Regions from separate parts of the Enterobacter ludwigii genome, predicted to be linked through region 2. Evidence: predicted binding sites of a transcription regulator. Region 2 holds the regulator's gene; the other holds the start of a gene.
The links. The regulator sigma-54, encoded in region 2, starts transcription at its own class of promoters, with help from an activator protein. The targets are predictions, from matches to a motif close to GTTGGCACANNTTTCGCTNT.
Positions count from the first base shown of each region.

Region 1: glnA (glutamate--ammonia ligase) is a predicted target of sigma-54. The motif match lies at 3,380-3,399, and genes of this name have one in related genera.

Region 1 is NZ_CP017279.1:3,160,174-3,172,249, reverse strand. It holds gene glnG (nitrogen regulation protein NR(I)) at 1-627, opposite strand, end outside; gene glnL (nitrogen regulation protein NR(II)) at 639-1,688, opposite strand; gene glnA (glutamate--ammonia ligase) at 1,874-3,283, opposite strand; gene typA (ribosome-dependent GTPase TypA) at 3,671-5,494, shown strand; gene ompL (porin OmpL) at 5,578-6,264, opposite strand; gene BH714_RS14885 (MFS transporter) at 6,339-7,763, opposite strand; gene BH714_RS14880 (MFS transporter) at 7,807-9,189, opposite strand; gene BH714_RS14875 (alpha-glucosidase) at 9,235-11,259, opposite strand; gene yihS (sulfoquinovose isomerase) at 11,276-12,076, opposite strand, start outside.
Region 2 is NZ_CP017279.1:4,209,300-4,221,375, reverse strand. It holds gene lptB (LPS export ABC transporter ATP-binding protein) at 1-709, shown strand, start outside; gene rpoN (RNA polymerase factor sigma-54) at 757-2,190, shown strand; gene hpf (ribosome hibernation promoting factor) at 2,213-2,500, shown strand; gene ptsN (PTS IIA-like nitrogen regulatory protein PtsN) at 2,583-3,074, shown strand; gene rapZ (RNase adapter RapZ) at 3,120-3,974, shown strand; gene npr (PTS phosphocarrier protein NPr) at 3,971-4,243, shown strand; gene mtgA (monofunctional biosynthetic peptidoglycan transglycosylase) at 4,282-5,007, opposite strand; gene elbB (isoprenoid biosynthesis glyoxalase ElbB) at 5,004-5,657, opposite strand; gene arcB (aerobic respiration two-component sensor histidine kinase ArcB) at 5,889-8,222, opposite strand; gene lptG (LPS export ABC transporter permease LptG) at 8,358-9,440, opposite strand; gene lptF (LPS export ABC transporter permease LptF) at 9,440-10,540, opposite strand; gene pepA (leucyl aminopeptidase) at 10,807-12,076, shown strand, end outside.

The DNA.
Region 1 (12,076 bases), 1.0 Mb from region 2:
CAGTTCGGATTCAATTAAATCCTTTGGGATGGCTGCCATATTTAGAGCGATAAACGGTGCTTTTGCCCGCGGGCTGTGGCGATGTAAGGCATGCGCTACCAGCTCTTTACCGGTTCCCGATTCGCCATTAATCAGTACGCTGATGGACGAGCGTGACAGACGGCCAATGATACGAAACACATCCTGCATGGCCGGCGCTTCGCCAATGATGTCCGTCGTGGGCCCGAAGTCAGGCGTGTGACGAGGCTGTTGCTGCTCCTGGTAGTGGCTGATCGCGCGCTCAACCAGGGCGACCGCTTCGTCAATATCAAACGGTTTGGGCAGGTAATCGAACGCCCCTTGCTGATAGGCGCTCACCGCGGCGTCCAGGTCGGAATGCGCCGTCATTATGATGACCGGAAGCATAGGATGGCGTTGTTTGATCTGCTTTAAAAGCGCCAGCCCGTCCATTCCCGGCATGCGAATATCCGAAAGCAGCACATCCGGCGTTTTGGTGGTGAGTGCGTCGAGCACTTCGCTGCCGCTCTCAAACGTCGTGCAGCTTAATCCTGCCCCTGTGAGCGCGCGTTCAAGCACCCAACGGATGGAGCTATCGTCATCGACTACCCAGACTATCCCTCGTTGCATAAACGTCACCTTTATTTTTTAATCGGCAGGAAAACCGAAAACTCGGTATGTCCCGGCCAACTGGTAAATTCAATTTTTCCAGAGTGTTGATCGATCAAACTACGGGCAATGGATAACCCCAGGCCGGTACCGCCTTCGCGACCGCTGACCATCGGGTAGAACAGGGTGTCCTGAAGATGCGACGGAATACCCGGCCCGTTGTCCTCAACGTCGATGCGAGCAGCCAGACGATAGCGCACGCCGTGCAGTGTGAGCTGGAACGCGGTGCGGGTGCGCAAAATAATTTCGCCCCCTTCCGGCCCCAGTGCCTGCAGGGCATTACGCACAATATTCAGCAAGACCTGCTCAATCTGATCCGGGTCATGCGCCAGTTCCGGCAGGCTTGGGTCGTAATCACGGACCAGCGTGACGTTCTCCGGCAGCTCCATTGAGACGAGTTTCACAACCCGCTCAGCCACTTTATGAATACTTTCTGAGACATGCATGCCGGGCTGTTGCGGCCCGAGCAGACGGTCAACCAGGTTACGCAGGCGGTCTGCCTGCTCAATGATGACGTTGGTGTACTCCGCCAGCGCAGGGTCGGGCAGCGCTTTGGTCAGGAGTTGTGCCGCACCGCGTAAGCCACCCAGCGGGTTCTTGATTTCATGCGCCAGGCCTCGCACCAGGTCACGGGCGGCAATTTGCTGGGCATGCTGAAGTTGTTCCTGGCTCAGGCGGCGCTGATTATCCATCGGCGCCATTTCAAGCAGGATCAGCCCTTCAGGAAGCCGTTGTGCGGTAAGCGATAAAATATGTGAGCGCCCGTCGATCACCAGCGTGACTTCGTTATCGGTAAAGCCCTGACCGGCCTGCAGACTTTCCTGCATCAGGCCAATATTCAGCGAGAAATAGCTCAATAATTCCGGAAGCGGGGTGCCAAACAGTTTGCGTGAGCTCTGGGCGAGCAGCTGCTGCGCCGCCGGGTTGGCGTAATGTACGGCCAGCTCGTCGTCGACCAGCAAAATACTGTTAATCAAAGAATTGAGGATCTGCCCAGCATCGGGCAGCGTGCCAGTTGCCATTCAGCAGTCTCCTGGAGTTGGTTGCACTAATTTAGTGCAGTATAGCTTTTTCGTCGTAAAAAGCGCGTGAGATCAGTTTGTTGGTGGAGAAAAAAGCCCATCCGGAGATGGGCTGAAAGTTTCCACGGCAACAAATAAAAGCTTGTGAGATCGCGCGTAAAAGGGCGCGCGAAACTCATTGAAACTTAAACGCTGTAGTACAGTTCGAACTCAACCGGGTGTGGCGTCATACGCACACGGTCGTTCTCTTCAGTACGCAGGGCGATGTAAGCATCGATAGCGTCGTCAGTGAACACGCCACCTGCAGTCAGGAACTCGCGGTCTGCATCCAGCGCCTGCAGGGCTTCTTCCAGAGAGCCTGCAACCTGTGGGATCTCTTTCGCTTCTTCTGGCGGCAGGTCGTACAGGTTTTTGTCCATGGCTTCGCCTGGGTGGATCTTGTTCTTGATACCGTCCAGACCCGCCATCAGCAGTGCTGCGAAGCACAGGTATGGGTTAGCAGCTGGATCCGGGAAGCGAACTTCGATACGACGCGCTTTAGGAGACGCTACCACAGGGATACGGATAGAAGCAGAACGGTTACGCGCAGAGTACGCCAGCATTACCGGTGCTTCGTAGCCTGGGACCAGACGCTTGTAGGAGTTAGTGGTTGGGTTCGCCAGGGCGTTGATCGCTTTAGCGTGTTTGATTACGCCGCCAATGTAATACAGAGCCTGCTCAGACAGACCGGCATATTTGTCGCCAGAGAACAGGTTGGTTCCGTTCTTGGACAGAGACATGTGGCAGTGCATACCGGAACCGTTATCGCCAAACATTGGTTTTGGCATGAAGGTCGCGGTTTTACCGAAACGGTGCGCAACGTTGTGCACAACGTATTTGTAGATCTGAATTTCGTCTGCTTTTTTGGTCATGGTGTTGAAGCGGGTTGCCACTTCGTTCTGACCCGCAGTCGCCACTTCGTGGTGGTGAGCTTCAACCACCAGGCCCATCTCTTCCATCACCAGACACATGGTGGAACGGATGTCCTGAGCGGAGTCGACCGGAGGAACCGGGAAGTAACCGCCTTTAACGCCAGGACGGTGACCTTTGTTACCACCTTCGTATTTGGTGGCGGAGTTCCATGCACCTTCGATATCGTCGATGGCAACGTGGGAGCCAGAAATAGAGGCACCGAAACGGATGTCATCAAACAGGAAGAATTCTGGTTCTGGCCCGAACAGTACGGTGTCTGCGATACCGGTTGAACGCAGGTACTCTTCAGCGCGTTTCGCGATGGAGCGTGGGTCGCGGTCGTAGCCCTGCAGTGTGCCTGGCTCGAGGATGTCGCAACGGATGATCAGGGTTGGTTCTTCGAAGAACGGATCAATGACCGCAGTGGAAGCGTCAGGCATCAGAACCATGTCAGATTCGTTGATACCTTTCCAGCCGCCAATGGAGGAGCCGTCAAACATTTTGCCTTCTTCAAAGAATTCGGCGTTTACCTGATGAGCAGGAATAGTGACGTGCTGTTCTTTACCTTTGGTATCGGTGAAGCGCAGATCAACAAACTTCACTTCATGTTCGTTCAGCATCGTCAAAACGTGTTCAGCGGACATACTTAACTCTCCAGATTGGTCATTGTCGTCGTGGTAACGAGGTCTTCAATTTCTGTCTTGGGCTGGCTGTGTGCCATTTTTTTGCCGTATTTTTATAAAGCGAAATCTGTGCCAACTTTTAAAACACCCCAAAAAGGCGTTATCATGCGCACCATAGTGCAAAAGTGCTGCACCACAATGGTTATGTTGCACCAGTATAGTGCTTCAGTGTGAACACTGAGCACCATATTGGTGCAATTTTCGTTAAAGTGCCCTTTTTACGCTCCGTGAAAGCGATCACAAAGCATCTCTGCAATACTTGTTTGCGGGGGATGTTTGTGATCCTGTTTTGTAGTGCGATTAATCCGTGTACAATAACGCGCTATTTCTAATGCCTGAGGCAAAGTTGTGATCGAAAATTTGCGTAACATCGCCATCATCGCGCACGTCGACCATGGTAAAACCACCCTGGTTGATAAGCTGCTGCAGCAGTCCGGTACGTTTGATGCTCGTGCCGAAACTCAAGAGCGTGTGATGGACTCCAACGATTTGGAGAAAGAGCGTGGGATTACTATCCTCGCGAAAAACACCGCTATCAAATGGAATGACTACCGTATCAACATCGTTGATACCCCAGGGCACGCCGACTTCGGTGGTGAAGTTGAGCGCGTGATGTCCATGGTGGATTCCGTGCTGCTGGTGGTTGACGCATTTGACGGCCCAATGCCGCAAACGCGCTTCGTGACCAAAAAAGCATTTGCCCATGGCCTGAAACCTATTGTTGTTATCAACAAGGTTGACCGTCCGGGCGCGCGTCCTGACTGGGTTGTTGATCAGGTGTTCGACCTGTTCGTTAACCTCGACGCGACCGACGAGCAGCTGGACTTCCCTATCATTTACGCTTCGGCGCTGAATGGTATCGCGGGTCTGGATCACGAAAATATGGCGGAAGACATGACTCCGCTGTATCAGGCGATTGTCGATCACGTACCGGCTCCGGATGTTGATCTTGATGGTCCGCTGCAGATGCAGATCTCCCAGCTGGACTACAACAACTACGTTGGCGTTATCGGTATCGGCCGCATCAAACGCGGTAAAGTGAAGCCGAACCAGCAGGTTACTATCATCGATAGCGAAGGCAAAACCCGTAACGGTAAAGTGGGCAAAGTGCTGACTCACCTGGGTCTGGAGCGTATCGACAGCGAACTGGCTGAAGCGGGCGACATCATCGCGATTACCGGTCTGGGCGAGCTGAACATCTCTGACACCATCTGCGATCCGCAGAATGTGGAAGCGCTGCCAGCCCTGTCTGTTGATGAGCCAACGGTAACCATGTTCTTCAACGTCAACACCTCTCCGTTCTGTGGCAAAGAAGGTAAATTCGTTACCTCTCGTCAGATCCTTGACCGCCTGAACAAAGAGCTGGTGCACAACGTTGCGCTGCGCGTTGAAGAAACTCAGGATGCTGACGCATTCCGCGTTTCTGGTCGTGGTGAGCTGCACCTGTCTGTTCTGATCGAAAACATGCGTCGTGAAGGTTTCGAAATGGCGGTTTCCCGTCCGAAAGTTATCTTCCGCGAAATCGACGGCCGTAAACAAGAGCCGTTCGAGAACGTAACGCTGGACGTTGAAGAGCAGCATCAGGGTTCTGTTATGCAGGCTCTGGGTGAGCGTAAAGGCGACCTGAAAAACATGAATCCAGATGGCAAAGGCCGCGTACGTCTCGACTACGTGATCCCAAGCCGTGGTCTGATCGGTTTCCGTTCAGAGTTCATGACCATGACGTCCGGTACCGGTCTGCTGTACTCCACCTTCAGCCACTACGACGACGTGCGTCCGGGTGAAGTTGGTCAGCGTAACAACGGCGTTCTGATCTCCAACGGTCAGGGTAAAGCGGTTGCGTTTGCGCTGTTCGGTCTGCAGGATCGCGGTAAGCTGTTCCTGGGTCACGGTGCTGAAGTTTATGAAGGCCAGATCATCGGTATTCACAGTCGTTCTAACGACCTGACTGTAAACTGCCTGACCGGTAAGAAACTGACCAACATGCGTGCGTCCGGGACTGACGAAGCAACGGTTCTGGTTCCACCGATCAAGATGACCCTGGAGCAAGCTCTGGAGTTCATCGATGACGACGAACTGGTAGAAGTGACCCCACTGTCTATCCGTATCCGTAAACGTCACCTGACCGAGAACGATCGTAAACGTGCAATGCGCGGTGCGAAAGAAGAGTAATACGGTCAATCCGTAGGCCGGGTAAGCGCATGCGCCACCCGGCACGTAAAAAGCCGCTGAGCGATCAGCGGCTTTTTTTATTATCAGAACGAATACCTTAACCCCAGGCGGATACGGTACTGCTCGCGGTTGTAATCATTCCATCTGTCCAGCCACTGAAGCTCAAGATAGGGCAGCCAGTTTTTATCGATTTTATAGCTAAATTTATGGGTGATTTCCCAGTGATGGTCTTTGCCATTTTTGCTGTGGTAATCGTTCACGCGCTGGAAAAAATGCGGTTCAAAGGTATAGAAAAACGCATCCGTGACCTTGAAATTCCAGTAGTTAGCGAATTCGTGAGTGTCGTTTTTATCCATCTGGCCGTTGTAGTCCGGCGTATCGTAATTGTTGTGGTTATAGCGATAGCGGAAGGTCAGATTAAACCAGTCGAGAAATTTATAATTGGTATCCAGATAGATAGCGCCTCCGGACCCGGCGCTGCTGTCATTCAGTAAACCGCCAGGCTGAAAGGTGAGTTTATCGGTCGGTTTAAAAAGTGGATACCACCCTTCAATTTCGTTATAGCTGTGCTTAAGCTCGTCCCATTTGCCCACGTTATAGGCGTTAGTGAACATCAGCCCCGCGCCCTTATCGAAGTTATAGCCAGCACGCAGGATCACTTCGTGCAGTTCAGAGGCCGTATTATAGGCTTCGCGCGTTTCGACATAGGCGCCGGCAATTGCCGAGCAGGACACAGACGACACAACCAGTGCAGTAACGATTCTTTTCATAATCAGTCCATGTATGAGGTACAGAAAGGCCCCCCTCCTGTTACACAGGAAGGGAATCAGGGCCGGATTTATTGTTATAAAGTGACTGCTGACGCTTTATTGTTGGTGGTTAACTCAGGGGGTTTTGCGGGTTGTTTTTTCCGTTTTCCAATCTCCTCAATAATAAAGGCGAAGCGTGCTTCGTTGAGTTTATAAAAGAGTCCCATGGTTATCGCGGCAACGATCGCCAGGCCGCACGGCCAGAGAAAAATTAGCTGACGGAGCCCTAGTAGCGTGCCCGCACTCTGCACGGCGTGTGGAATGTAGCCAATCTGCGTCAACATAATGCCCGGCAGGAAACCGGCGAGGGCGGCGGAGATTTTGCGCGAGAAGGTATAACCGGTATAAACCGACCCTTCGGCGCGAATGCCTGTTTTCCACTCGCCATAATCCACGGTATCGGGCACCAGCGCCCAGTTGAGGCTGTTTACGAATGCCGTACCGAAAAAGGCCATGCAGGAAAAGAGCACAAAGAGCAGGGAGCTGGTTCCCCAGAGGAAGTTCATTACGTCGCCCACGGCCCACAGCGTCAGCCCGCCAAGGTAGACCGGCTTCTTGCCAAAGCGCTTAACCGCGCCCGGCACCAGAAACACGCCAACCAGAATGCAGCCCATACTGAAAAAACCCATCCACGACAGCAGATGCAGATCGTTTAGCACGTACTGGGTGTAGTAGACCTGAATCGCCAGTTTGATATTAAACGCGGCGAGGGTGCAAAGGTTGGCGATACACAACACCAGCAACGGTGGGTTGCGGAAAATGGCACAGAAGGATTTCAGGATGCCAGGCTTATGATGATCGGGCGTGACCTCCACATAGCGCTCTTTCACACCGCTGTAGCACCACCACATGCAGAACAGACCGCCGGTGACGAACACCAGTGCGGCCACCAGATAGCCGAGAGAGGGCTGGCTGACAAACAGCGCCTGGATTGGCATAAACCCCACGGTGCAGAGCAATAACCCAACCGTTGCGCCGCCCTGGCGCCAGGCCGCAAGCTGCGCCCGCTCGTTCGGATTTTTAGTGATGGCGGGAACCATCGCACCGTAAGAGCAGTTCATCAGGCTATAACAGAGGCCAAACATCATGAAGAGCAGGGTGGCAATAGCGGTTTTCACCGTCAGGCTAAAATCGGTGGCCACAAACTGCGCCGTGGCCACCAGGGCAACCGGCACCGAGGCATAAAGAATAAACGGCCTGAATTTGCCTCTGGCACCGATGTTACGCCGCGAATCCAGCAACACCCCGGTCAGCATGTCGGTGAATGCGGTAAAGAACTTCGCCACCAGGAAAATAATGCCGCCATAAAAAGCGGGCATGCCCAGTTCATCAGTATAAAACTTCAGCAGATACAGCGTGCCAATACAGAGCATCAGGTTAGAGCCAAAATCGCCCATCCCGTAGGCGCACTTTTCGCGCAGGCTCAGCTTCAGGGTTAACGGATCACTCTTGTGTGTCATGGTCGATCCTCACAGCGCCCCGCAGGGCGCTCTCTCAAGTCAGTTATGCTGTACGTTTGCGCAGTTCAATTTCTTCCACGATGCGCACATACATCTTCTCGTTGAGGTTGTAGAAACAGCCCATCGCCACGATGGTGATGACGGCCAGCAGACTGGGGTAGATAAATATCAGCTGCCGCAGCCCTTCAACCGTTCCGGCGGATTGCACCACGTTTGGCACATAGCCGATTTGCGTGAGCATGATGCCGGGGAAGAAGCCGGCCAGCGCCTGTGAGACCTTCCGGAAGAAGGTAAAGCCGGTATAGACCGTCCCTTCGGATCGCACGCCGGTACGCCACTCGCCGTACTCCACGGTATCGGACACCAGCGCCCAGTTGAGGCTATTCACGAAGGCTGAGCCGAAGAAGGCCAGACAGGAGAACGCCACAAAGCTTACCGAACCACCGCCAAAGAAGTAGTTGAGCAGGTCGCCTGCCACCCAAATCAGCAGCCCGCTGATATAGACCTTTTTCTTGCCGAAGCGACGCACCGCGCCGGGCATCATAAAGACGCCGATAAAAATGCAGCCCATGCTGAAAAAGCCCATGTAGGACAACAGAATAGGGTCGTTCAGCACGTACTGCGTGTAATAAACCTGAATGGCGAGCTTAACGTTAAAGGCCCCCAGCGTGCACAGGTTGGCGATGCAGAGAATAAACAGCGGTCGGTTACCGGCGATGGCGCGAAACGACTGCAGCAGGCCGGGCTTCTGGGCTGGATTGGCGGGCTGCATTTCAACGTAACGCTCGGTCACGCCCTTATAGCACCACCACATAAAGAACAGCCCGAACAGCGAGAAGAGGGTCGCGGCAAAGATATACCCAAGCTGGTCATTGCCTTCAATCAGGTTCATTACCGGCACAAACCCGACGGTACAGAGCAGCAGGCCAAGCGTGGCGCCACCCTGACGCCAGGCGGCCAGCGAAGCGCGCTCGTCCGGGTTTTTGGTAATGGCCGGCACCATCGCACCGTAGGAGCAGTTCATCATGCTGAAGAACAGGCCGTAAAGCATGAACAGCACGGTCGCCATCACTGTTTTGCCGGTGATTTCAAACGGCGTGCCGACAAAGTTTGCGATGGCCAGTAACGTCACCGGGAACGCCGCATACAGCACGAACGGGCGGAATTTGCCCTTAGGACCGATCTTGCGTCGGGAATCGAGCATGATACCCGTGCCCATATCGGTGAAGGCGGTGAAGAACTTGGCAATCAGGAAGATGATCCCGCCGTAGGTACCAGGCAGGCCAAGAACGTCGGTGTAGAACTTCAGCAGATACAACGTGCCGATATCCAGAAGGATGTTAGAGCCGAGATCGCCCATCCCGTAGGCGAGTTTCTCTTTAAACGGCAGGCGTAGCGTTGCCGGATCGGAAGCGTGTTGACGCATTATTGTTCTCCATCTGCCCGCAGGTTTCCCTGCGGGCGAGCCTTATCAGATATGACGTAAGGTGCTAAACAGGTCTGCCCATTCGCTTTGCTGGCGATAAAACACCGGCGGTTTGCCGAGCGGAGCGTCAACGGTGATGTCACCGCCCTCATGCGTTTCACCCGTCCAGGCATTCACCCAGGTGTCCTCAGGCAAATAGAGCGTCCAGTCACGACGGCCTTCTTCATGGACCGGTGCCACCAGCAGATCGCGGCCAAACAGATACTGGTATTTCAGCGTGTAGCTGCGCGCATCGTTTTCGTAATGCAGGAACAGCGGACGCATCACCGGCAGGCCGCTTTTCGCGTTCTGCGCAACGGCGGCTTTGATGTAGGGCTTCAGGGTAGTGAAGACGGTCGTCATACGCGCAAAGTGGGCGATGGTTTCGCCGTCGCCATCAAACTGCCAGTTATCGCCAGGGCGGTTGCCCTCGTGGGTACGCATCATCGGTGTGAAGGCGCTGAAGTCGCACCAGCGCAGCAGCAGCTCTTTGCTGCGTTTCATCTCAAACAGCGTGGTATAACCGCCGATGTCGCTGTGATGCAGCCCGTGCCCGGTCATTGCCAGTGAGAGTGCCGCAGGAACCACTGATGCCAGACCGTCGTCCAGGCTCCAGTCGACGTTCTGATCGCCGGCCCACATCATCACCGAGTGTTTCTGGCTGCCGGTATAACCCGCGCGCATAAAGAACAGGATCTCGCCGAGCTTGCCGGTCTCTTCCAGCGCCTCGTAGTTACATTTCGCCCATAGCGCAGGCCAGGCGTTATGCATGATTTCCGCGCTCACGCCGTTGTGCAGGAAGGTATCAGTCGGCAAATATTCACCAAAATCAGCCATCCAGCCGCCACAGCCCAGCGCTATCAGGTTCTTTTTGATGACCTCTTTGTACCAGCCGTAGGCTTCCGGATTCGTCAGGTCGATAACGCCCGCGTAGAACTCGCCGAACTCGACGTGATAGTCCTGACCGTCGGCGTTTTTGGTCAGATAACCGCGTTTCGCCGCCTCTTCACAGAGGTCTCTGTCGCTGGCCACGTAAGGGTTGATATAGGAGAGGAACTGCACGCCCTCCTGCTTCCACTGCGGGATACGTGTATCCAGCTGCGGATACAGATCGCTGTTCCACTTCCAGTTCCACATCACGCGTTTGCCAAAGGAGGTCATCCGGATGCCGGACCAGTCCTGCGCCCAGATACCGTTCACCTTCACACCGCCGTTGCGCATGGTGTCGAGCTTTTGCTGGCACACGTCGGTGCCGCCCTGAACGCCCAGCGTTACCCCGTCGTAAACCCAGTCCGGCAGTTCGGGCTGACGGCCCAGTAACCCGGTCAGTTTTTCCAGCAGATCGACATACGTTTGCGCACATTCGAAGCGCAGCGTGGCGTTATCTTCCCAGAAGGCCAGCTCGTGGAACCCCGGCGCGCTGAAGTCGAAATTCATATAACAGCTGTTATCCACGTGGCAGTAGTACTTCTGGGTACTCACAAAGGTGGGTTGCGGGAAGAAGGTCCAGTAGTAATCGCCGCCCGCGTTCTCTTTGCAGTCTGCCTGCCAGGTGACGTAGGTCTGCTTATTACGGCCCACGCCCTGCTCGCTAGTCCACAACGGGAACGGCTTGCCGCGCAGGTCGAAGTAGGAGAACTGCTCTCCGCAACCATAGATATGATCCTCGGGCTGGGCCGCCAGCCGCAGCCAGATGCGGTTATGGCAGGTGGCATCATTTTTGAGTTTCAGCTCCAGGCGTCCTTCGGCATCCACACCCACCAGTAGCGTGGCGCTGACGGCGTCACCCCGGGTAAAGCGAATCGCCCAACCCGCATTTTGCGGCGCGACGGTGGCCTCGGTCAGGGCAATTTTTTCGTTGAGTTTGTCTTTGATGCTGAAGTTGCCGCGAAACATCTCGATATCGGCTTCACCTGCGCCGATCCACAGGCACGGGGTGTCGGCGGTGTGGGACAGAATCAGACGATCCTGCCAGCTCAGGGTGAAACCATGTTCACTGCTTTTAAGAATAATATTGTGTAGGGTACGCATAAGATCTCCGTTTTTATTATTTGGCTTGGCTATCCAGTAATCCGGCGGCAACGGCCGGGGCTAACCCTGGCGCCAGCGGTAAGCGAGGGATCACCAGGCAATGCAGCAGATGATAAATATCCTGCTTGCCGTCCCAGACTTTGGTGGTCACTTCGTTATGGATATCCAGCTCCTGCCACCATGAACCGTTCTCGTAGTCGATCAGGTATTTGATGCAGTAATCCCACCATTTCTGATACCAGGCTTCGTACTGCGCCTCGCCGGTGACGGTATAGAGCGCATAGGCCGTTCCCATCGCTTCGACAATCGGCCAGCGCACGCGCTCGCGAACGATGGGCTTACCGTCCCAGCCAACGGAATAGACAAAACCGTCGGCACCATCGGGTGCCCAGGCGTCGCGGATTGTGGCGTGGAACAAGCCTTTTGCATCTTCCAGCAGCCATGCGGGGGGTGTTTCAAAACGCGCTTCCAGCGCAGCGCGCAGGTGCAGCATCAGGCGGCCCCACTCGATCCAGTGGCCTGGCGTACCGCCGTAGGCGCGAAAACGGTGAGCGGGGTTATCAATGTTGTAATCGCGGATGGGGTTCCATTGCGTATCGAAATGCTCATTAACCCGGTACTCGCCCTTGCGTGCCACGTCGTGAATGATCACCGAAGCAATGCGCAGTGCGCGGTCGAGCCATTTACGGTCATGCGTCACGTCATACACAATCAGGAAGGCTTCGACAGCGTGCATATTGGCGTTGCCGCCACGGTACTCTTCGGTTTTGCTGAAGGCCTCATCCCAGGATTCCAGGCACATCTGTTCCTGTTCGCT
Region 2 (12,076 bases):
AAAAAATCTCGCGAAGGCCTATAAGGGCCGCCGTGTCGTAGAAGATGTCAGTCTGACCGTCAACTCCGGCGAAATTGTAGGCCTGCTTGGCCCTAACGGTGCGGGCAAGACCACAACCTTCTACATGGTCGTTGGCATTGTGTCGCGCGATGCAGGCAACATCGTCATTGATGATGAAGATATCAGTCTTCTGCCGCTGCATGCGCGTGCGCGTCGCGGTATCGGCTATCTGCCGCAGGAAGCCTCCATTTTCCGCCGCCTGAGCGTCTTTGATAACCTGATGGCCGTCCTGCAAATTCGTGACGATCTGACCAGCGAACAGCGTCAGGACCGGGCTAACGAGCTGATGGAAGAGTTCCATATCGAACATCTGCGCGACAGCCTCGGTCAGGCGCTGTCCGGCGGTGAACGCCGTCGCGTTGAGATTGCACGTGCGCTGGCTGCAAACCCGAAATTTATCCTTCTGGATGAACCGTTTGCAGGCGTTGACCCGATCTCCGTTATCGACATTAAACGTATCATTGAGCATCTGCGCGACAGCGGGCTTGGCGTACTGATCACTGACCATAACGTCCGTGAAACGCTGGCCGTGTGCGAACGCGCATACATCGTGAGCCAGGGCAATCTGATCGCCCACGGTACGCCGCAGCAGATCCTCGAAGATGATCATGTTAAGCGTGTCTACCTTGGGGAAGACTTCAGACTCTGATAGGGTAGAGGTAATGTAACGCCGAACCGGAGAAAAATGCTCTGAACATGAAGCAAGGTTTGCAATTACGGCTCAGCCAACAACTGGCGATGACGCCGCAGCTACAGCAGGCGATTCGCCTGTTGCAACTGTCCACCTTAGAACTCCAGCAGGAGCTCCAGCAAGCGCTGGATAGCAATCCGTTGCTGGAGCAAGCCGATCTTCATGAAGAGGTAGATACCCAGCAGTCGCAGGATACTGAAGCACTCGACACCGCCGATGCGCTCGAACAAAAAGAGATGCCGGACGAGCTTCCGCTGGATGCCAGCTGGGATGAAATCTACACCGCCGGAACCCCTTCCGGTACGCGTGCAGACTACCAGGACGATGAGCTACCGGTTTATCAGGGTGAAACTACCCAGTCACTGCAGGATTACCTGATGTGGCAGGTGGAACTTACCCCCTTCTCCGATACCGACCGCGCGATAGCGACATCCATTGTCGATGCCGTGGATGACACCGGTTATCTGACCGTCACGCTGGACGAAATTCTGGAAAGCATGGGTGACGAAGAGATTGAACTCGAGGAGATAGAAGCCGTTTTGAAGCGCATTCAGCGTTTCGATCCGGTTGGGGTGGCCGCAAAAGATCTGCGCGACTGCCTGCTTATCCAACTTTCTCAGTTCAGTAAAGAGACGCCATGGCTTGATGAAGCCCGCTTGATCATCAGCGACCATCTGGATCTTCTGGCCAACCACGATTTCCGCAGCCTGATGCGCGTCACGCGCCTGAAAGAAGAGGTGCTGAAAGAGGCGGTCAATCTGATTCAGTCCCTCGATCCGCGCCCCGGTCAGTCCATTCAGACCAGCGAACCCGAGTACGTCATCCCGGATGTGCTGGTCAGAAAACACAATGACCGCTGGGTCGTTGAACTGAACTCAGACAGCATCCCTCGCCTGCAAATCAACCAGCAGTATGCCTCCATGTGCACCAGCGTGCGTAACGACTCCGATAATCAATACATTCGTAGCAATTTGCAGGAAGCGCGATGGTTGATCAAAAGTCTGGAGAGCCGAAATGATACGCTGCTCCGCGTAAGCCGCTGTATTGTCGAACAGCAGCAGGCGTTCTTTGAGCAGGGCGAAGAGTATATGAAACCGATGGTGCTGGCGGATATCGCCCAGGCCGTCGAGATGCATGAATCAACCATTTCCCGCGTGACCACGCAGAAGTATCTGCACAGCCCACGCGGTATTTTTGAGCTTAAGTATTTCTTCTCCAGCCATGTGAATACCGAGGGCGGCGGTGAAGCGTCGTCAACGGCCATTCGCGCCCTGGTGAAGAAGTTGATCGCCGCGGAGAACCCCGCGAAGCCACTGAGCGACAGTAAGTTAACCACCATACTGTCCGACCAGGGTATTATGGTGGCACGCCGAACTGTTGCGAAGTATCGAGAGTCTTTATCCATTCCGCCGTCTAACCAGCGTAAACAGCTGGTCTGACACAACCGATAAGGAAGACACTATGCAGCTCAATATCACAGGACATAACGTCGAGATTACTGAGGCTTTACGTGATTTTGTGAATGCTAAATTCGCGAAACTCGAGCAGTATTTCGAAAGGATCAACCAGGTCTATGTTGTATTGAAAGTGGAGAAAGTGACTCATATCTCGGATGCGACCCTGCATGTCAACGGGGGTGAGCTCCATGCCAGTGCGGAAGGGCAAGACATGTACGCTGCTATCGACGGCTTGATTGATAAGCTTGCACGACAGCTCAATAAACATAAAGACAAACTGAAACAACACTAATTGTCCGGGCAGTTAACGGGTGCAGGAAGGCCTGTTGTGAAACACAACAGGCCGTTTGTACAGTTAGCGCTTAGGTGAAATTATGATGAACAACGATTCCGCTCTTCAACTGAGCAATGTCCTTAACCAGGAATGTACGCGCAGTGCTGTTCACTGCCAGAGCAAAAAACGTGCGCTGGAGATCATCAGTGAACTGGCCGCAAAACAGCTGGGCCTGCCGCCGCAGGTCGTGTTCGAAGCGATCCTGACCCGTGAAAAAATGGGCAGTACCGGCATCGGCAACGGCATCGCGATCCCGCACGGCAAACTGGAAGAGGACACCCTGCGTGCCGTCGGTGTGTTTGTGCAGCTGGAGACGCCTATCGCCTTCGATGCCATCGATAATCAGCCCGTCGATCTCCTCTTCGCGCTGCTGGTGCCTGCCGACCAGACGAAAACCCATTTGCATACGCTTTCGCTGGTCGCAAAACGCCTGGCCGATAAAACCATTTGCCGTCGACTGCGCGCAGCCCAAAGTGATGAAGAGCTATATCAAATTATCACTGAAGCAGAAGGCAATCAGGATGATGCATAACCAGGAGATGGCCTTCACATCTGTTGTCCTGAGGAGAAACGGAACATGGTGCTGATGATTGTCAGTGGCCGTTCAGGGTCCGGGAAATCCGTGGCCCTGCGCGCGCTGGAAGACATGGGGTTTTACTGCGTAGATAACCTGCCGGTCGTGCTGCTGCCCGACCTGGCACGCACGCTTGCGGAGAGGCAAATCTCTGCCGCCGTCAGTATCGACGTTCGTAACATGCCTGAATCGCCAGAAATCTTTGAACAGGCAATGAGCAACCTGCCTGATTCATTCTCGCCTCAGCTGCTGTTCCTCGATGCAGACCGCAATACTCTGATCCGTCGCTACAGCGATACCCGTCGTTTGCACCCGCTTTCCAGCAAGAACCTCTCGCTGGAAAGTGCTATCGACGAAGAGAGCGATCTGCTGGAACCGCTGCGTTCCCGTGCTGACCTGATTGTCGATACGTCCGAAATGTCCGTGCATGAGCTGGCGGAAATGCTGCGTACCCGTTTACTGGGCAAACGCGAGCGTGAACTGACGATGGTGTTCGAGTCGTTCGGCTTTAAGCACGGTATTCCTATCGATGCGGATTATGTTTTCGACGTGCGCTTCCTGCCGAACCCGCACTGGGATCCGAAGCTGCGTCCAATGACCGGTCTCGATAAGCCCGTCGCGGCCTTCCTCGACAGACACACAGAAGTTCACAATTTTATCTACCAGACGCGAAGCTACCTTGAGCTATGGTTACCTATGCTGGAGACAAACAACCGTAGCTACCTGACCGTAGCGATTGGCTGTACCGGCGGTAAACATCGTTCGGTCTATATCGCCGAACAGCTGGCCGACTATTTCCGTTCACGCGGAAAGAACGTTCAGTCCCGTCATCGCACGCTGGAAAAACGTAAAACATGACCGTAAAACAAACCGTTGAGATCACCAATAAGCTGGGCATGCATGCACGTCCGGCGATGAAACTGTTTGAGCTGATGCAGGGTTTCGATGCAGAAGTTCTGCTGCGTAACGATGAAGGTACCGAGGCGGAAGCGAACAGCGTAATTGCGCTACTGATGCTGGACTCCGCCAAAGGCCGCCAGATTGAAGTAGAAGCTACCGGTCCACAGGAAGAGGAAGCGCTGGCGGCGGTGATTGCGCTGTTTAACGCCGGGTTTGACGAAGACTAACGCCTCTTTCATGGCGGGTAGCGCTACGCTTACCCGCCTTACATCAATTTATTTCTCGCCATAAACCCTTCTCCTCCCAGCTGCCGCATCTGGCGCATGATCCACGCCTGTCGGTTTCGCACATAGCCTGAGGGGGCATCAGCCTTAAAGCGAATTGGGTTAGGCAAGACCGCGGCCAACAGCGCAGCTTCAGAGAGGCTCAGCCGGCTGGCAGGTTTATTGAAATATCTCTGCGACGCGGCTTCGACACCAAACACGCCATCACCAAACTCGGCAATGTTCAGATAGACCGTCAGAATACGTTTCTTGCTCCAGACCGTTTCCATCCCCAGGGTCAATCCGGCTTCCAGCCCTTTTCGCACCCAGCTACGGCCATCCCACAAAAACAGGTTTTTGGCCGTCTGTTGTGACAGCGTCGATGCGCCGCGCACGCGGTTTTCATGGCGTTCGTTATGGGCGAGCGCTTTCTCGATTGCCGCCACGTCAAACCCCCAGTGCTCCGGGAATTTCTGATCCTCCGCCGCTATCACCGCCAGCCCCATCCACGGGGAGATTTCATCTGTGCTCACCCAGTCAGAGTGGGCAACATAGCTGAAGTCACCGGTGAACCACGCGCTCAGCTGACGCTCAACCATCACGGCAGAAAACGGAACCGGCAGAATGCTGAATAATGCCAGTCCGCCGCCCCAGAACACCGCCAGCACCAGCACGGCACGCCAAAGAATACGTTTTACCCAGGCGCCTGCGGCGAATTGACGCCTCATTCAGTCAGCACCAGCACTCTGGCCACCAGCTTTTCAATGCCTGAAGCGGCTTCCGCGATAGTCTGCGCCAGCATATACGCGGGTGTGGTGACGATTTTATTGTCTTCATCCACCACAATGTCATCCACCGGACAAGGGATATGCTCGCCTCCCATCTCCTCGATGATTTCCGCTGTATCAATATCGGTCCCGATGGTCAGGCGCAGCGGGAAATCAAAAATTGTCGGAAGCATGGCCGGAGCGATACAGATAAAGCCCTGCGGTTTACCCGCCGCATGCATGGCCTGTGATAATGCTTTTAAATGCGGATCAACCTGACACCCGGCGCCTTGCGTGGCAAACGTGCTGAGGTTTTTAGCCGCCCCAAACCCGCCCGGCACAATTAACGCATCAAGCTCTGCCGCGTCCGCCTGAATCAGAGGATGAATTTCGCCACGCGCAATACGCGCGGCTTCAATCAGGACGTTACGGGTTTCCGCCATCGGCTCCCCGGTCAGATGATTAATGACATCAGCCTGATTTTTGTCTGGCGCGAAGCAAATGACTTCAGCCCCCTCTCTTGCCAGGGCCAGCAATGTGATGACGGCTTCGTGTATCTCAGAACCATCGTAAACGCCACATCCGCTCAGTACGACACCAATCTTTTTCATCATGACGATCCTTCTCTGCAACTCGCTGAAGCACATAATTAATTTTGATTAAAACGCTATGCTTCACACATTTCACTGATTCCTGTAACAAACCATTTAAGATTTGCTATCTTATTTGCGTGCGGCCTAAATTTTCAGGCGGCGTCCATACGAAAACAACACAAAAAAACAGGCGCAGCCACAATTTCCCTGGTGTTGGCGCAGTATTCGCGCACCCCGGTTAAGCCGGGGTCATTTTTTTCTGGCGTCCACCCAGGCTTTAAGCACCGCCACATCGTTCTGCCACTCTTGTTTCATCTCTTCAACCCAATCACCTACGTTATCTTCCCAGGCAGGTAAATCAGGTGACTGAATCTGTTGTCCCAGCTGCTGCAGGTGACGTAAGCCGACCGAGCCGGCCGCGCCTTTGATTTTATGCCCTTCTTCCACAATGCCTTTCTGATCCCGCGCTGTCAGATTTGACTCCAGCACGCTCAGATAGCCCGGCATCATTTTTTCAAATACCGCCAGACCGTCGGTAATCAGTTTTGGACCAACCAGATCGATGTACTGCTCCAGCATCGCGGTATCGAGTATCGTTTGGGCTTTCGCACTATCCACAGACGTCATGGTGTTCTCCTCTTCATCATGGGTATCCCAGAACTTCTTGATCATGGCGGTCAGGGCAGGCACCGCCAGCGGCTTGCTAAGTACATCATCCATACCGGCATCGAGGTACTCTTTTTTATCTTTCAGCACGTTCGCCGTCAACGCCACCAGCGGCGGCAGTTCGTCGGCAGCGTACTGGCTCGTCAGTTCACGGGAAATATCCAGCCCGGTCATGTCCGGCAACTGAATATCCAGCAGAACGAGATCATATTCACCCGGCTTAAACATCTCCAGCGCGGCTTTACCGGTCATCGCCACATCTACACTGTTGCCCAGTTTTTCCAGGACAGAGCGTGCGACAATTACGTTAAGCTCAATATCTTCCACCAGCAGGACATGCAGCGCAGGCAGCGGCATATCGTCGTTTTCGAAGGTATCTTCCACCTCTTCCGCCACCGCCGGCGCGTGCACCGTCAACGTGAAGGTTGAGCCTTTGCCCGGATGGCTGGCGACGGTAATATCACCGCCCATGCTCTTCGCAAGGCGTTTAGACACCGCCAGACCAATTCCTGTGCCGGTCGCGGGCTTGCCGCCGTTGCTGTCCTTCACCTGATAGTACATCGCAAATATTTTGTCCTGCTCTTCCTGCGGAATCCCAATGCCGGAGTCTTCCACCTCAAAGTGCAGCATGTCGCCCTGGTCATAGCGAATACGTACCGAGACCTGCCCCTTCTGGGTAAATTTGACCGCATTGCTGATAAGGTTCCACAGGATCTGGCGCAGACGCGTGCCGTCGGTAACCACCTTGTGCGGCAGCGGCAGCGTGGGATCCATGACAAAGCTCAGCCCCTTCTGTTGCGCCTGCAAGCCAGACAGGTTTTCCAGATCGGCAAGGAAACCGGTGAAATCAACCGGCTGGTTATCAAGCTGCACTTTGCGGCGTTCCATCTTATCCATATCGATAATATCGTTGAAGATATTCCCCAGCGTGACCGCTGAGACATGGATGGTTTTAAGGTATTTTTCCTGTTCTGCGGTGAGATCGGTGTCCAGCAGAATGCGGCTCAGGCCGACAATTCCGTTAAGTGGCGTACGCAGTTCATGGCTGATGGTGGAGATGAAGGTGGTTTTATCGCGGCTGGCACGTTCAAGGGCATCCTGATAGCGCTTACGCTCGGTGATATCGCGGCCAAACCCCATCAGACCGTGGCGTTTCCCCACGCGGTCGTAGTACGGCACCTTCCGGATCTCAAAGCAGGCTTTGCGCCCGTCGGGGTAATCCAGCCACTGTTCATAGGTCAGCGAAACGTTATGACGGAACACTTTTTCGTCCGTCTCCATCACTTTGGCGGCCGCCTCTTCGGAGTATACGTCCTGCGGCTTCAGGTGAATCAGCTGCTTCTCGCTCTTCCCGGTCAGCAGTTCCATCGCCCGGTTACACCCGGAAAACTCTTTATCTTCATTACGGTAGAAAACCAGATCCGGTGATGCATCAAGGAACGAGCGCAAGAAAGAGGATTGCTGCTCAAGCTGGATCTGCGTCACCTCGCGCTCTTTCATTTCGATTTTCAGCTGCTCCAGCGTCGCCTGGCGCTCAGCCTCCGCCTTCTCACGATCCGAAATCTCCTGGTTCAGTTGGGCGATATTATCCTTTAGCTGAACGTTGAGCTTCAGATCGCGATCGCGCATCTCTTCCAGTTTATCGACCAATTTTGACAGGCGCTGACGGGACTCCTCCAGTTGTTCAACCACCACGGAGAGGAAATAGACCGCCCAGGGTGTAATCAGCAAGCCAAAGAAGATGGAGCGGATCACGTCGATACTCTCGACCTGACCGTGCAGAACCATGGTTACGGCCATCTGCACGACAATGGCCAGAACGACCAGCGCCAGTGCCAGCAGCATGGAGAAACGCACCAGCCCAAGCTTCATCATCAGATCGACGTAGTACTGGGCCAGCATTCGAATTTGCTTCATAGAGGATCCCTTCACGACTTTATCGCTCAATAATACTCAAATTCGCGGCGGGGCGTTGAAGGTTGTGAGAAAAAGTGCGGGGTGAAACAGGAGATTAGCCTCGCTTCCGGTTCTCCGGAAGCGAGGAGAGGTATGTCAGGAGCGTTTCAGCATCAGCCAGAGGCTGATCAGGAAGAAGCTGGCGCTCGGCAGCAGCGCGCCGATAACAGGCGGAATACCATAAACCAGCGTCAGCGGGCCGAAGATCTGATCGAGAACGTAGAACACAAAGCCGAAGCTGATCCCGGTCACCACGCGCACGCCCATCGGCACGCTACGCAACGGGCCAAAGATAAACGACAGTGCCATCAGCATCATCACCGCCACGGACAACGGCTGGAAGATTTTGCTCCACATGTTGAGCTGATAACGTCCGGCGTCCTGTCCGCTCGACTTCAGGTATTTCACGTAGTTGTGCAAACCACTGATGGAGAGAGCGTCAGGATCCAACGCCACCACGCCGAGTTTGTCCGGCGTGAGTTTGGTTTTCCACATGCCCGACACCGTCTGAGAGCCGGAGATCTGTTTTGGATCGGTCAGGTCTGACTCATCCACCTGCGACAACCGCCACTGCTTATGCTCGGCGTCAAACTTGGCCGAAGAGGCGTGACGCACGGAGAGCAAACGACGATCGTTATTGAAGGTGTAAATACTCACGCCCCCCAGTTCGTCATCGCCCTTCACACGTTCGATATAGACGAAGCTGTCACCATCTTTTGCCCACAACCCTTGCTGCGTTGAGAGCAATGAACCACCGTACATCGCCTGCGCACGATAGTTACGCGCCATCTGCTCACCCTGCGGTGCCACCCACTCACCAATTGCCATGGTCAATAGCACCAGCGGGATCGCGGTTTTCATCACCGACAGCGCAACCTGCATACGGGTGAAGCCCGAAGCCTGCATAACAACCAGTTCACTGCGCTGTGCCAGCATCCCTAAGCCCAACAGCGCACCCAGCAGGGCTGCCATCGGGAAGAAGATCTGCACATCTTTTGGCACGCTGAGCAGGGTATACATGCCCGCACCCAGCGCGTCATAGCTCCCCTGCCCGGCTTTTTTCAACTGATCGACAAATTTGATAATGCCGGAGAGCGACACCAGCATGAACAACGTCATCATGATGGTGGAAAAAATAGTTTTACCGATATAGCGGTCAAGAACGCCAAACGCCTGCATTAGAGGGCTCCTTTACGCGAGAAGCGGGCACGAATGCGGCGCACAGGCACCGTATCCCACAGGTTGAGTCCCACCGCCAGCAGCAGATACAGACCATTGACCACCCAGGTCCAGACGAACGGGTCAATTTTACCTTTACCACCGTTAGACTTAATTGAGGTCTGCAACAGGAAGAACACCAGGTACAGCAGCATGGCTGGCAACATTGACAGCACGCGTCCCTGACGTGGGTTAACCACACTCAGCGGAACGACCATCAGAGCCATCATAAATACGGCGAATACTAGCGTGATACGCCAGTGCAGTTCGGCACGCGCACGGTTGTTGTCCGTATTGAACAGGGTACGCATATCCATTTGCTCGGTATCACTTGGATCGAGCGCCACGGTCTGGTGACCAATAATGGCCTGGTAGTTCTGGAAATCGGTGATGCGGAAATCGCGCAGCATCGCAGTGCCTTCGAAGCGCGTGCCTTTATTCAGCGTCACTACCTGAGAGCCATCTTTACGCTGTGACAGTTGACCCGAATCGGCCACCACGACGGAAGGACGGGCATTCCCTTTGGTGCGGAGCTGCGCAAGGAACACATCGTTAAAGCGGCTACCATCCACGCTTTCGATAAAGAGAACAGAATTCCCGTCCGTCGCCTGCTGGAACTGGCCCTGCGCCAGTGCGGCCATACCCGGGTTTGCTTTGGCTTCTGCCAGCACTTCATCCTGGTGACGGGAAGACGTTGGGCCCGCCCACATCACATTCACCGCCGCAACGATACCTGTGAAAAGCGCCAGAACCATAGCGGCTTTCACCAGTACGGCTTTACTCAAGCCGCAGGCGTGCATCACGGTGATTTCACTCTCGGTATAAAGCTTGCCGAGCGTCATGAGCAGACCGAGGAAAAGACTTAGCGGCAGGATAAGCTGCGCCATTTCCGGGATCCCTAAACCAAGCAGGGAAAGCACCAGATTCGTAGGAATTTCGCCGTCAACGGCCGCACCGAGGATCCTGACCAGCTTCTGACAGAAAAAAATCAGCAGCAGGATGAAGAGGATCGCCAGCTGGCTTTTGAGCGTCTCCCGCACCAGATATCTTATGATTATCACTTTAAATACGCCCGTAAAAACCCGTCTCTTTGCTGGAAAATCGCTTGTTTCATGGCTTAAACGTCATTTATTCTCTTGAGTCGTCGAAATCATCGCTAAGATTAAAACATCCGGCGGATTCACGCTTCAGGACTTTTTCTGACGTGTCGAAACCGTAGTAACGTAAGATTAACACGAAGTCACCACAACAGCGGACATGAGTTACGAAAGGTTTCAATTCTATCTGTAGCAGCCGCTGTTGTCTTTAAGATTCAGGAGCGTAGTGCATGGAGTTCAGTGTAAAAAGCGGTAGCCCGGAGAAACAGCGGAGTGCCTGCATCGTTGTGGGCGTCTTTGAACCACGCCGACTCTCCCCGATCGCCGAGCAACTCGATAAGATCAGTGATGGCTACATCAGCGCCCTGCTGCGCCGTGGCGAACTGGAAGGCAAACCTGGGCAGACGCTGTTACTGCACCATGTTCCAAACGTACTGTCTGAACGTATTCTGCTGATTGGCTGCGGTAAAGAGCGCGAGCTGGATGAACGTCAGTATAAGCAGGTTATTCAGAAAACGATTAATACGCTGAATGATACCGGCTCAATGGAAGCCGTTTGCTTCCTGACCGAGCTGCACGTCAAAGGCCGTAACACCTACTGGAAAGTGCGTCAGGCGGTCGAAACGGCAAAAGAGAGCCTGTACAGCTTCGACCAGCTGAAAACCAACAAAAGCGAGCCACGTCGTCCGCTGCGTAAGATGGTCTTTAACGTACCGACCCGTCGCGAGCTGACCAGCGGTGAACGCGCTATTCAGCACGGCCTGGCGATTGCTGCCGGGATTAAAGCCGCAAAAGATCTGGGCAATATGCCGCCTAACATCTGTAACGCAGCGTATCTGGCCTCTCAGGCACGTCAGCTGGCTGACGCCTACAGTAAAAATGTCATCACCCGCGTCATCGGCGAACAGCAGATGAAAGAGCTGGGAATGCACTCCTATCTGGCAGTCGGCAACGGCTCCCAGAATGAGTCGCTGATGTCGGTTATCGAGTACAAAGGTAACCCGTCTGAAGATGCGCGTCCGATTGTGCTGGTTGGTAAGGGTCTGACCTTCGATTCCGGCGGTATCTCCATCAAGCCTGCCGAAGGCATGGACGAGATGAAGTACGACATGTGTGGTGCAGCAGCAGTGTATGGCGTGATGCGTATGGTGGCGGAACTTCAGCTGCCGATTAACGTCATTGGCGTGCTGGCGGGCTGTGAAAACATGCCTGGCGGTCGTGCGTACCGTCCGGGTGACGTTCTGACGACCATGTCCGGCCAGACCGTTGAAGTGCTGAACACCGACGCCGAAGGCCGTCTGGTGCTGTGCGACGTGCTGACCTACGTTGAGCGCTTCGAGCCTGAAGCGGTCATTGACGTGGCCACGCTGACCGGTGCCTGTGTGATTGCGCTGGGCCATCACATCACCGGGCTGATGTCGAACCACAATCCTCTGGCGCACGAGCTGATTGGCGCGTCCGAACAGGCCGGTGACCGCGCATGGCGTCTGCCGCTGGGTG